DNA from 3 places in the Streptomyces sp. NPDC001530 genome. Region 3 is predicted to be linked to each of the others. Evidence: riboswitches for the same ligand, from Rfam matches in the RefSeq annotation. Region 3 holds a riboswitch; each other region holds the start of a gene.
What was found. A riboswitch is a leader RNA that binds a small molecule or an ion and turns the genes downstream of it on or off. The one in region 3 is predicted to bind cyclic di-AMP.
Positions count from the first base shown of each region.

Region 1: it holds a riboswitch for cyclic di-AMP, as region 3 does, so the genes downstream of both, ACFY0T_RS10855 (transglycosylase SLT domain-containing protein) here and ACFY0T_RS29960 (M23 family metallopeptidase) in region 3, are expected to answer to the same signal.
Region 2: it holds a riboswitch for cyclic di-AMP, as region 3 does, so the genes downstream of both, ACFY0T_RS26185 (M23 family metallopeptidase) here and ACFY0T_RS29960 (M23 family metallopeptidase) in region 3, are expected to answer to the same signal.

Region 1 is NZ_JBIAVS010000005.1:77,580-80,844, forward strand. Features, by position in the region: gene ACFY0T_RS10850 (GNAT family N-acetyltransferase) at 1-329, shown strand, start outside; gene ACFY0T_RS10855 (transglycosylase SLT domain-containing protein) at 478-1,209, opposite strand; cyclic di-AMP (ydaO/yuaA leader) riboswitch at 1,213-1,369, opposite strand; gene ACFY0T_RS10860 (hypothetical protein) at 1,641-1,940, opposite strand; gene ACFY0T_RS10865 (CocE/NonD family hydrolase) at 2,016-3,265, opposite strand, start outside.
Region 2 is NZ_JBIAVS010000012.1:325,151-328,415, reverse strand. Features, by position in the region: gene ACFY0T_RS26190 (aldo/keto reductase) at 1-415, opposite strand, end outside; gene ACFY0T_RS26185 (M23 family metallopeptidase) at 676-1,713, opposite strand; cyclic di-AMP (ydaO/yuaA leader) riboswitch at 1,725-1,882, opposite strand; tRNA gene ACFY0T_RS26180 (tRNA-Met) at 2,239-2,312, opposite strand; gene ACFY0T_RS26175 (dihydrofolate reductase family protein) at 2,421-3,265, opposite strand, start outside.
Region 3 is NZ_JBIAVS010000015.1:130,516-133,780, reverse strand. Features, by position in the region: gene ACFY0T_RS29965 (GntR family transcriptional regulator) at 1-190, opposite strand, end outside; gene ACFY0T_RS29960 (M23 family metallopeptidase) at 388-1,152, opposite strand; cyclic di-AMP (ydaO/yuaA leader) riboswitch at 1,165-1,325, opposite strand; gene ACFY0T_RS29955 (M16 family metallopeptidase) at 1,561-2,949, opposite strand; gene ACFY0T_RS29950 (M16 family metallopeptidase) at 2,946-3,265, opposite strand, start outside.

The DNA.
Region 1 (3,265 bases), on a different contig from region 3:
CGGTCGACCGGATGGTGTCCTGCGATGCGAACACGGTGCTGGTCGCCCGGGCGGCAGGCGAGATCGTCGGCACCTTGACCCTGGTGCTGCTTCCTGTGCCGTCCGGGCTGCGCGGTCGTATCGAAGACGTGGTCGTGGACACCGCGGCGCGTGGCCGGGGGGTCGCGGCGCTGTTGACGCGGGAGGCTCTGCGCTTGGCCCGGGAAGCGGGCGCCCGGACCGTCGATCTCACCTCTCGGCCGGATCGCCAGGCGGCGAACCGGCTGTACGAACGCCTTGGGTTCCAGGCCCGGCAGTCGACCGTCTACCGGTACCTGGTGGAGGGGTAGTCGGACGGCTGGGCATCCGACCGGCCCAAAGGACAGCCGACCAAGCCGATAGACAGCCGACTAGCCCGAAGGCCCGATAGACAGCCGGCCGACCTGATGGCCAGCCGACCGGCTGGATGGACAGCCGGCCGGCCGGACCGACGGCCGGTCAGTACGCCCCGTTCACATTGTCGATCGAGCCGTACTTCGCCGCCGCGTAGTTGCAGGCTGCGGTGATGTTGGCGACCGGGTCGTACGGGTCCATCGCGGTGCCGGGGACGTGGTAGGCCTTGAAGGTCGGGTCGATGACCTGGAGGAGACCCTTGGACGGGATGCCGGCGGCGGCGTTGGAGTCCCAGTTGTTGATGGCCCTGGGGTTGCCCGAGGACTCGCGCATGACGTTGCGGTAGATGCCGTTGTAGGTGCCCGGAATGCCCGCCTTGGCCATGATGTCCAGGGAGTGCTTGATCCAGCCGTCGAGGTTGTTGGTGTACGTCTTGGCGGAGGCGGGGGTGACCGTGCTCGCCTTGGACGCCGTGCTCGACTTGATGGTCTTCGTGCCCACCGTCAGCGTCAGGCCCGGGCTGAGCACGGCCGGGTTCGCGCCGATCACCGCGCGGTTGGCCTCGTACAGCTTCTTCCAGCCGCCGCTCGTCGGGTTCTTCTGCGCGATCTTGGAAAGGGTGTCGCCCGCGACCACCTTGTAGGTGAGGAGCTGGACGTCGAGAGTCGTGGCCGCGGCGGCCTTCGTGACCTGCGCCACCTGTGTCGGCTGGGCGGCGTGTGCGCTGGTCGCGCTCACGAGGGGAAGTGCGAGCGCGACTCCGCTCGTGCCCGCCGCGATCAGACCGCGGGTGAGGGCGTTGGGCTTGGGACGGCGGTGCGTGCCTCGTCCGGGCATGGCGACATTCCTCTCCGGCGCCTGCGAGGTGAGCTGTCGGGTTCGGGCTGGAGGTGCCCGGCCGCGCTGTGGGCGCGGCTTCACCCCGAGCCGCTCCGGTGTCCGGAACGGCGGCTTACCTGGGTCCCCCGCTCCTGCCGTGCGTGGGTGGGTGGGGTTTCCGGGCGGCGGCAGGATTCGGCGATCCGCCCGGATCGGGGCGAACGTATGCGAGAGCACATGTCGGGAACAAGCCCCGAATTCATGGCTCAGTCCGCTTTAACCTTGGAAAAGGAGAGGATGAATTGCCCGATTGTACCGGAATGTGATCCTCAACTTGCCTTCCGCGAAGGGGGAATCGAAGAAGTGGGGTGGAATGTCGGGATCACTCGGGCGTGACCCAACTCACTCGCCCGAGGCCCATCAAAGCGGCAATGCGGTCAACTCGGGCATTACGGTTCGAGTGTCCAGGCGGGGGAGTGCCTGGGGGGAGCCGGGCGCACCTCCCACACGGAGAGGTCCGTGTCGCGGTCGTCGTCGGGGAGGCGGCCCGCGTTGGGCTTGAAGTAGAGGCCGTAGCCCCAGTATTCGGGGAGTTCGTGGCACATCAGGTCGGGATACGGCTCGAACTTCCGCCCCCTGTATGCCCTGTTGATCCTCGCCACGGCCTCCGCGCGTGAGATCCCGAAGCGCGTGACCATCTCGTGGGCCATCTCGCGGAAGTAAGCGAGCATGCCCTCGTCGAGGTCCATCAGGAATTCCCCGGTCCGTGGCTCCCTGTCACTCCGCGCCATGGCCTCAGAATCCCCTACGACGCCTCCGCGTCTCTAGCCCGCCGTTCGGGGGATTCTCTTCTCCCATGTCCGGTGGAAGACCACCTCGCCGCCGTCCTTGCAGATCACCTCGTTGGAGGTGATGAAGTGCGAGGCGTCGCAGGTGATTTCGGAGGTCGTCGAGACGCGCGCGTCCCAGGCCAGGTCCGGGCGGTGCAGACGGACCGACCAGGTGGAACGGGCGCGGGCCGACAGCGGGTCCGAGTCGCTGATGGTGTACGTCTCCAGCGCGTCCTCGGTGAATTCGAGGCCGTCCGGGTAGAGGCGGGTGCCGCCGTAGCGGGGGGCGACCTCCAGGCGCCAGGTACCGGCGGCCACGTCGCGGACGACCAGGCGTTCCGGACGGGGTTCGTCCAGCGTCGCCGGGACGACCACGCCCAGGGGCTCGGACTCCTCCGGCTCCTCGAAGGCGACAGCGGGCGCCGACTCCCTTGCTCGTACGGGGAGTTCGAGGACGCTGCTCGTCGGGTCCAGGGTGAAGCCGGCCTCCGAGCCCGGCTGGGGCCAGATCCAGGGCCAGTACGCAGAGGAGAGGGAGAGACGGATGCGGTGGCCAGGCGGGAACGCGTAACCGATGCCGTTCAGGTCGAAAGCCACGTCCTCCGTAGTACCCGGTTTCCAGGGAACCGCCTGGTCACGACCGTGGCGCGCTGACAGGTTCAGCGCACCTCGGGTGATGAGCGTCGAGGCGCCGTCGGGCGCCACGTCGCAGAGGCGGGTGATCACCTGGCCCCGGGGGACCGAGGACGTCAGCCGCAGACGGACCCGCGGACGGCCCAACACCCAGGTCTCCTCCGGCACTTCGAACTCGAAGCAGGCCGATCGCGCGTCCTCCTCCCGCTGGTCCGGAGGCAGGTCCGGGTCGTTTCCGTAGGGGAGGAAGCGGCCCGCGTCCACCCCTGTGTGCTGGGGCGAGCGGACCAGCACCGGCGCGCCCTGGAGCGCGTACGAGACGGGGGTGACTGTGGGGGAGGGCCAGGCGTCATCCGCCACCCAGCGGCCCGGCAGTACGTCGTACACCGTCGCCGGAGGGTGTGCGTCCATCACGTACGAGCGCAGGAGCGGTTCCGACATGACCCCCGTGTCCGTGTCCCGGAGCCAGTGGTCCCACCAGCGCAGGGTCTCCTGGAGGAAGCCGATCGCCGGGCCGGGCGGCAGGCCCCGATCCGGGTACTGGTGAGACCAGGGGCCGATCAGGCCGCGTACGCGCTCGGGCGGCAGGTTCTCGACCAGCCGCAGCACCG
Region 2 (3,265 bases), on a different contig from region 3:
CACCGATGATCTCCTCGACCGGCACCTCCGGCTTGTCGAAGTGCGTGTAGTAGAGGTCGATGTAATCGGTGTCCAGACGGCGCAGGGACGCGTCGGCCGCGGCCTTGATGTTGGCACCGGACAGCCCCGGGTACTCGGGGTGCTGGCTGACCTTGGTGGCCACCACGACGTCCGAACGGTTGCCGCGGGCCTTGAGCCACTTGCCGATGATGGTCTCGGACTCACCGCCCTTGTTGCCCTCGATCCACGCCGAGTACGAGTCGGCGGTGTCGACGAAGTTGCCGCCGACGGCCGTGTACGCGTCGAGCACAGCGAAGGACTGGGCCTCATCGGCGGTCCAGCCGAAGACGTTGCCGCCGAGGGAGAGCGGGAAGACCTCGAGGTCGGAGGAACCGAGCTTGCGCAGAGAAGTCATGGTCGAATCCAACGCCGTACCGGATTCATGAATTCCGCAAACGCCTGACCGGCAGCCCTGACGTCGGGGGGGTGTCGTCAGGACCGCCGGGGATCAGAAGAGAACCGGGCCGGGTTCGAAGAGAGTCGGCCTCAGAGGGTTGAGGCCAGCGTCGACTCAACGCTTTGAGGCGAGCATCAACTCAGGGGGCTGAAGCCGAGAGCCGGCTCAGGAGCTGGGGCGAGAGCCGGCTGGCTCAGGGGTTCGAGGCGAGCGTCGGCTCAGGGGGTGAGGCCCTTGCTGCGCAGCCACGCCATCGGGTCGATCGCGTCCCCGCCGTCGGGGTGGACCTCCAGGTGCAGATGCGGCCCGGTGACATTGCCGGTCGCGCCCACGCGCCCGATGACGTCACCCGTGGTGACCTTCTGCCCGACGCTGACTCCGATCGACGACTGGTGGTTGTACCACAGCTCCGTGCCGTCCTCGAGGGTGAGGATCGTGCGGTAACCGTACGCGCCGGCCCAGCCCGCCTCCGTGATGGTGCCGCTGTGGATCGCCTTGAGCAGCGTGCCGGTGGGCGCGGCGAAGTCCAGGCCGGTGTGGTAGCCCGAGGACCACATGGAGCCGGCCTGCCCGAAGGTCGACGTGATCGTGTACGAGGAGGTGGGCAGCGAGTAGCTCTTGGCGAGTTCGGCGAGGCGCTCCGCCTCGGCCTTCGCCTTGGCCTCCTCCTCCGCCTTCTTCTTGGCGGCGGCGGCCTTGGCCTCTGCCTCGTCCTGCTCCTTGGCGGCGAGCGCGACGGCCTGCTTCGCGGCGGCGGCCTCGGCGGCCTCCTGGGCGGCGCTGTCGACCTGGTCCTGCTGCGACTCGGCCTGCTGCATGATGCGGGCGCGCAGGGCCTCGCCCGCGTCCGTGCTGCCCTGCGCGGCGTCGGCGCTGGTCAGACCGGCGCTGGTGAGCGGGGTGGCGGAACCCTTGGGTGCGCTGGATTCGGCGTCGGATATCAGGGCCTTGGCGGAGTCGGTGACCGACGACAGGTCGGGCAGCGAGATCGACACCGGAGGCTTGCCGGGCGCCGCGGTGGCCATGCCGCCCGCGCCGACAGCGGCGATGACGCCTACGCCGAGAACCGTGGAGCTGCGGGCGAGTCCTCCGCCGCGCTGCTTGCTGACGCGGTGCCGGCCGCGAACGGGACGGACGGAATCCTCGGTGGGATTCCACTCCTCCCAGGGACCCTCGTCGTTGCCGTACGCGTAGCCGAAGGGCTGGGTGTCGTTCGGCGCGAACGAGGTTTGCTGGGCAGGCCGGTTGGACGCCACGTGGGCGCGCTCCTTTCCTTCCTTCTCGCCTACCGGGTTAGCTGACGGGTTCGGAGCAGGAAGGTCTCCTACGCGCGTCAACCACGGTTTGTTCCACCGTGGAAGACGCTCGATTCACCCCAAGTTGGTGGTTCCCCGGCTCCCTTGCGGGATTCGGCGCGTGCGCACGGAGCCGCCTCTTGTGACGGCTGGGACGACCGCGCTGCGTTATCGAACGTTAATAGACGCGGGTACCGGATTCCAAGCTGTTCGGACTGATCATTAACGCTTTTGGCCAGGACTTACGGGTCACCAGCGGCGAAAAACGGGCGAGTTGACCACGCCTCATAAACATCCACTCAACTAACGGTGCGTCAGTTGTTATGCGGAGGGGCACCGTCCGATCACCCCAGGTGATAACGATCAAGAACGCTGGACAGGGGCCCTCAACAGCACCGTCACCGCCCGGTCGCACCCGGGCGGTGACGGCCGGGAAACACCAAGGGCCGGAACTCGTGAATCCGAGTTCCGGCCCTTGGCCTTCAGTAGCGGGGACAGGATTTGAACCTGCGACCTCTGGGTTATGAGCCCAGCGAGCTACCGAGCTGCTCCACCCCGCGTCGTTGAAACCAGTGTACGCCATTCGCGGGACCCAAAGCACACACGTTTAAACGCACCCCCGCGCAGACACTTCGCAGGCACTCCACAGGCACTCCCAAGCAAGGGATTTATCCCAGAAGGTGCCGATTGGGCGCCTTGGCCCGCTCCTCGTACTCCGGGAGTACGACCACGTCGGCGCCCGCGGCCGCGAGGAGCGCGTTCCCGTCGGCCCCGGCGACGAACGTGTCGGGCTCACGCCACGCGGTGACCACCCGTCGCACACCCGCGTCGAGGATCAGCCGGGCGCACGGCGCCGGCCGCGAGGCCCGCCGGGCACAGGGCTCCAGGCTGCTGTACACCGTGGCGGAGCCGAGGCGCGGATCGGCGGGGTCGATCTTGGCGAGCGCCGCCTCCTCGGCATGGACCACAAAGTCGCCGCCCTCACGGGAGTGTCCCCGCGCCAGTTCGGTCCCGTCGGCGGCCACCACCACCGCGCCCACGCTGAACGCGGTCTCCGAGGGCGGACACAGCTCCGCCAGCTCGCACGCGAGCGCCAGCCAGTGCCGGTCCGCGGCGGAGGCGAGCGCCCCGGCGCCGGGTGCGGTGGGGACGTACCGGATGAGGACGACGTCCCCGACGGGCCGTGTCTCCACCAGCCGCATGCGCCCGGGGGGATACGCCCCCGGCCCGAAGAGCCGCGGCGCGTCCGGCTCGCCGACGAACAGTGGCGCGACGGCGAGCTGCAGTTCGTCCGCGAGCCCCTCGCGCATCAGCTGGGTGTGCACCCGCCCGCCGCCTTCGACCATGAGGCGGCGCACACCGCGTACGTCATGGAGGTGTTCCAGCAGCACCCGCCAGTCGAGTTCGGCCCCCGTGGACACCAGCTCGACGCCGAGCCCGTCGTCCAGCCCGCGCAGGGCATCGGCCGCCCTGGCCGCCCCCTTGTCCGTCGTGTAGACGACCTTCTCGCCGC
Region 3 (3,265 bases):
CGCCCGCGTGCCGGCGGGTGACGACGAAGCCCTCGGCCTCCAGCGTGCGCAGGGCCTCGCGCACGGGGACGCGCGAGACGCCGTAGCGGCGCGCGAGCAGTTCCTCGGTGAGCCGGCTTCCTCGCTCGTAGACACCCGCGACGATGTCGTCACGGATCGCCGTGCATACCGAGTGCGCCGGAATACGCATGACCGGACCTCCGCTTTAATCCCCGTGAAACGCCGTCGATTGACGCTTGTTCAGTGACTCTATTGCAGGGAGCCGGAATTTCCGATGGCAGGCCGGAATCCATGGATATTTTTTGGACAGACGGTCGCACGAAACGACGATGCCCCGGCTCGGCGAGCCGGGGCGTCGGAAGTGGTGAAGAGGCGGTGCGGCGGTCGTCAGACGTTCACGCCGTGCGAGCGGAGATACGCGACGGGGTCGATGTCCGAGCCGTACTCCGCGGTCGTACGAGCCTCGAAGTGGAGGTGCGGCCCGGTGGTGTTGCCGGTGGACCCGGAGCGGCCTATCTGCTGGCCCGGGGTGACCACCTGGCCCACGGAGACGCCGATGGACGACAGGTGGCCGTACATCGTGTACGTGCCATCGTGCATCTTGATGACGACCTGGTTGCCGTAGGCGCCGCCCCAGCCGGCCGTGACGACCGTCCCGGAGCCGACGGCGTGCACCGAGGTGCCGGACGCGGCGTGGAAGTCGACGCCGGTGTGGCTGCCGGAGGACCAGAGGCTGCCGCCGGCCTTGTAGCCGGTGGAGATGTACGAGCCGGTGACCGGCAGGACGAAGGAGTTGAGGCGCTTGCGCTCGGCCTCGCGGGCGGCGCGCTCCTTGGCCTCGCGCGCCTCCTTGGCCTGCTCCGCGGCCCGCTTGCGGGCGGCCTCCTCGGCCTTCTTCTGCGCGGCGGCCTCGTCGGCGGCGTGCTGCTGCGCGGCGGCCTGCGCGTCGATCTTCTCGGCGAGGGTGTCGCCGATGGTGATGACCGGGGTCAGCCCGGTCTGCTCGGCGGAGGTCTCCGCGGCGAGCGCCGGAGCGGCCAGGGTTCCGATGACACCGGTGGTGGTGAGCGCCGCGACGCCGACGGCGTTCGTGGTCGTGCGCTTCACGCGGCTCGGACGACGGTGCTTCCCTGTGCCACAGGTGAACGCCATGTAGGGGCTGATCCTTTCCTTCCTTCTCGCCTACCGGGTTAGCTGACGGGTTCGGAGCAGGAAGGTCTCCTACGGACTCCCTCCTGGGAGGGCGTCCGATTCACCCCAGGGACTGCGTGTGGGTCCCCGGCTCCCCTGGCTCGCGCCGTACGGGGACTCGGCGATGACTGTCCGGTGCCGCGGGCGCGGCGCACTGCCTGACGGACAGCCGGACCGACGCTAAACGGGGCATCTTTCAATCAACAAACGGATCACGGCTTTTGTAGCGCATGCCACAGGGCAGACAGGCGACCTCCCTACCAATACGGACGACTTGAGGACGAAGTCCGGGAAAAAGGGACGAAGTCCAGGCAAGAGAAGACCCAGGTGGCTCTTCAGCCACCTGGGTCCGCAGGGAGTCGCGCCGCTCTACTCGGCCCGGACGACGGTCACTTCACCGATTCCGAGCTCCTTGACGGGCTCCGCGATCTGCGCGGCGTCACCCACCAGGACGGTCACCAGACGGTCCATCGGGAAGGCGTTCACGGCGGCTGCGGTGGCCTCCACGGTGCCGGTCGCTGCCAGCTGCTGATAGAGCGTCGCCTGGTAGTCGTCCGGCAGGTACTGCTCGACCTGGTCGGCGAGCGTGCTCGCGACAGCCGCCGCGGTCTCGAACTTGAGGGGCGCCACACCCACCAGGTTCTGTACGGCGACGTCGCGCTCGGCATCCGTCAGGCCCTCGGCGGCGAGGGTGCGCAGCACCTTCCACAGGTCGTCGAGCGCCGGACCGGTGTTCGGGGTGTCCACCGAGCCGCTGATGGCGAGCATCGCGACGCCCGTGCCGTCGGGCGCGGAGCGCAGCACCTGACCGAAGGCCCGCACACCGTAGGTGTAGCCCTTTTCCTCGCGCAGGACGCGGTCCAGGCGCGAGGTGAGGGTGCCGCCGAGGCAGTACGTGCCGAGCACCTGGGCGGGCCAGACGCGGTCGTGCCGGTCCGCGCCGACGCGGCCGATGAGCAGCTGCGTCTGGACGGCGCCGGGGCGGTCCACGATGATCACCCGGCCGGTGTCGTCGGCGCTCACCGGCGGCACGGGGCGCAGCTCTGCGGACGAGCCGGTCCAGGAGCCGAGCGTGTCGCCGAGCAGCGCGTCGACATCGACGCCGGTCAGGTCACCGACGATGACGGCGTGGGCCGTCGCGGGGCGTACGTGCTTCTCGTAGAAGGCCCGTACGGCCGCCGAGTCGATCTTCTGGACGGTCTCCTCGGTGCCCTGGCGCGGGCGCGACATGCGCGAGGTCGCCGGGAACAGCTCCTTGGAGAGCTCCTTGGCGGCGCGGCGGGCCGGGTTGGCCGTCTCGTGCGGGATCTCGTCCAGGCGGTTGCGGACCAGGCGCTCGACCTCGCTGTCCGCGAACGCCGGTGCCCTCAGGGCGTCGGCGAGCAGACCGAGCGCCTTGGGCAGGCGCGAGACGGGCACTTCGAGCGACAGGCGTACGCCGGGGTGGTCGGCGTGCGAGTCGAGGGTGGCGCCGCAGCGCTCCAGCTCGGCGGCGAACTCCTCGGCGGAGTGCTTGTCGGTGCCCTCGGAGAAGGCACGCGCCATGATCGTGGCGATGCCGTCGAGGCCCGCGGGCTCGGCCTCCAGCGGCGCGGAGAGGATCACCTCGACGGCGACGACCTGCTGGCCGGGGCGGTGGCAGCGCAGGACGGTCAGGCCGTTGTCGAGCGTGCCGCGCTCGGGCGACGGGAAGGCCCACGGCTTGGCCTCGCCGGCCTGGGGCTGCGGGTGGAAGTCCATGCTGGCGAGCTCGGTCACTTCGCCGCCTCCTCGTCGGTGTCTTCAGCGGCGTCGGTGTCCTCGGGGGCGATCGGCTCGTAGACGAGCACCGCGCGGTTGTCGGGACGCAGGCGGGACTTGGCGACCTCCTGGACCTCCTCGGCGGTGACGGCGAGGACGCGCTGCACGGCGGTCAGGGCGAGCTGCGGATCGCCGAACAGGACGGCGTACCGGCACAGTTCGTCGGCGCGGCCCGCGACGGTGCCGAGCCGGTCCAGCCACTCGCGCTCCAACTGGGCCTGGGCACGCTCCATTTCCTCGTCCGTGGGGCCCTCCTGGGCGAACCGGGCGAGCT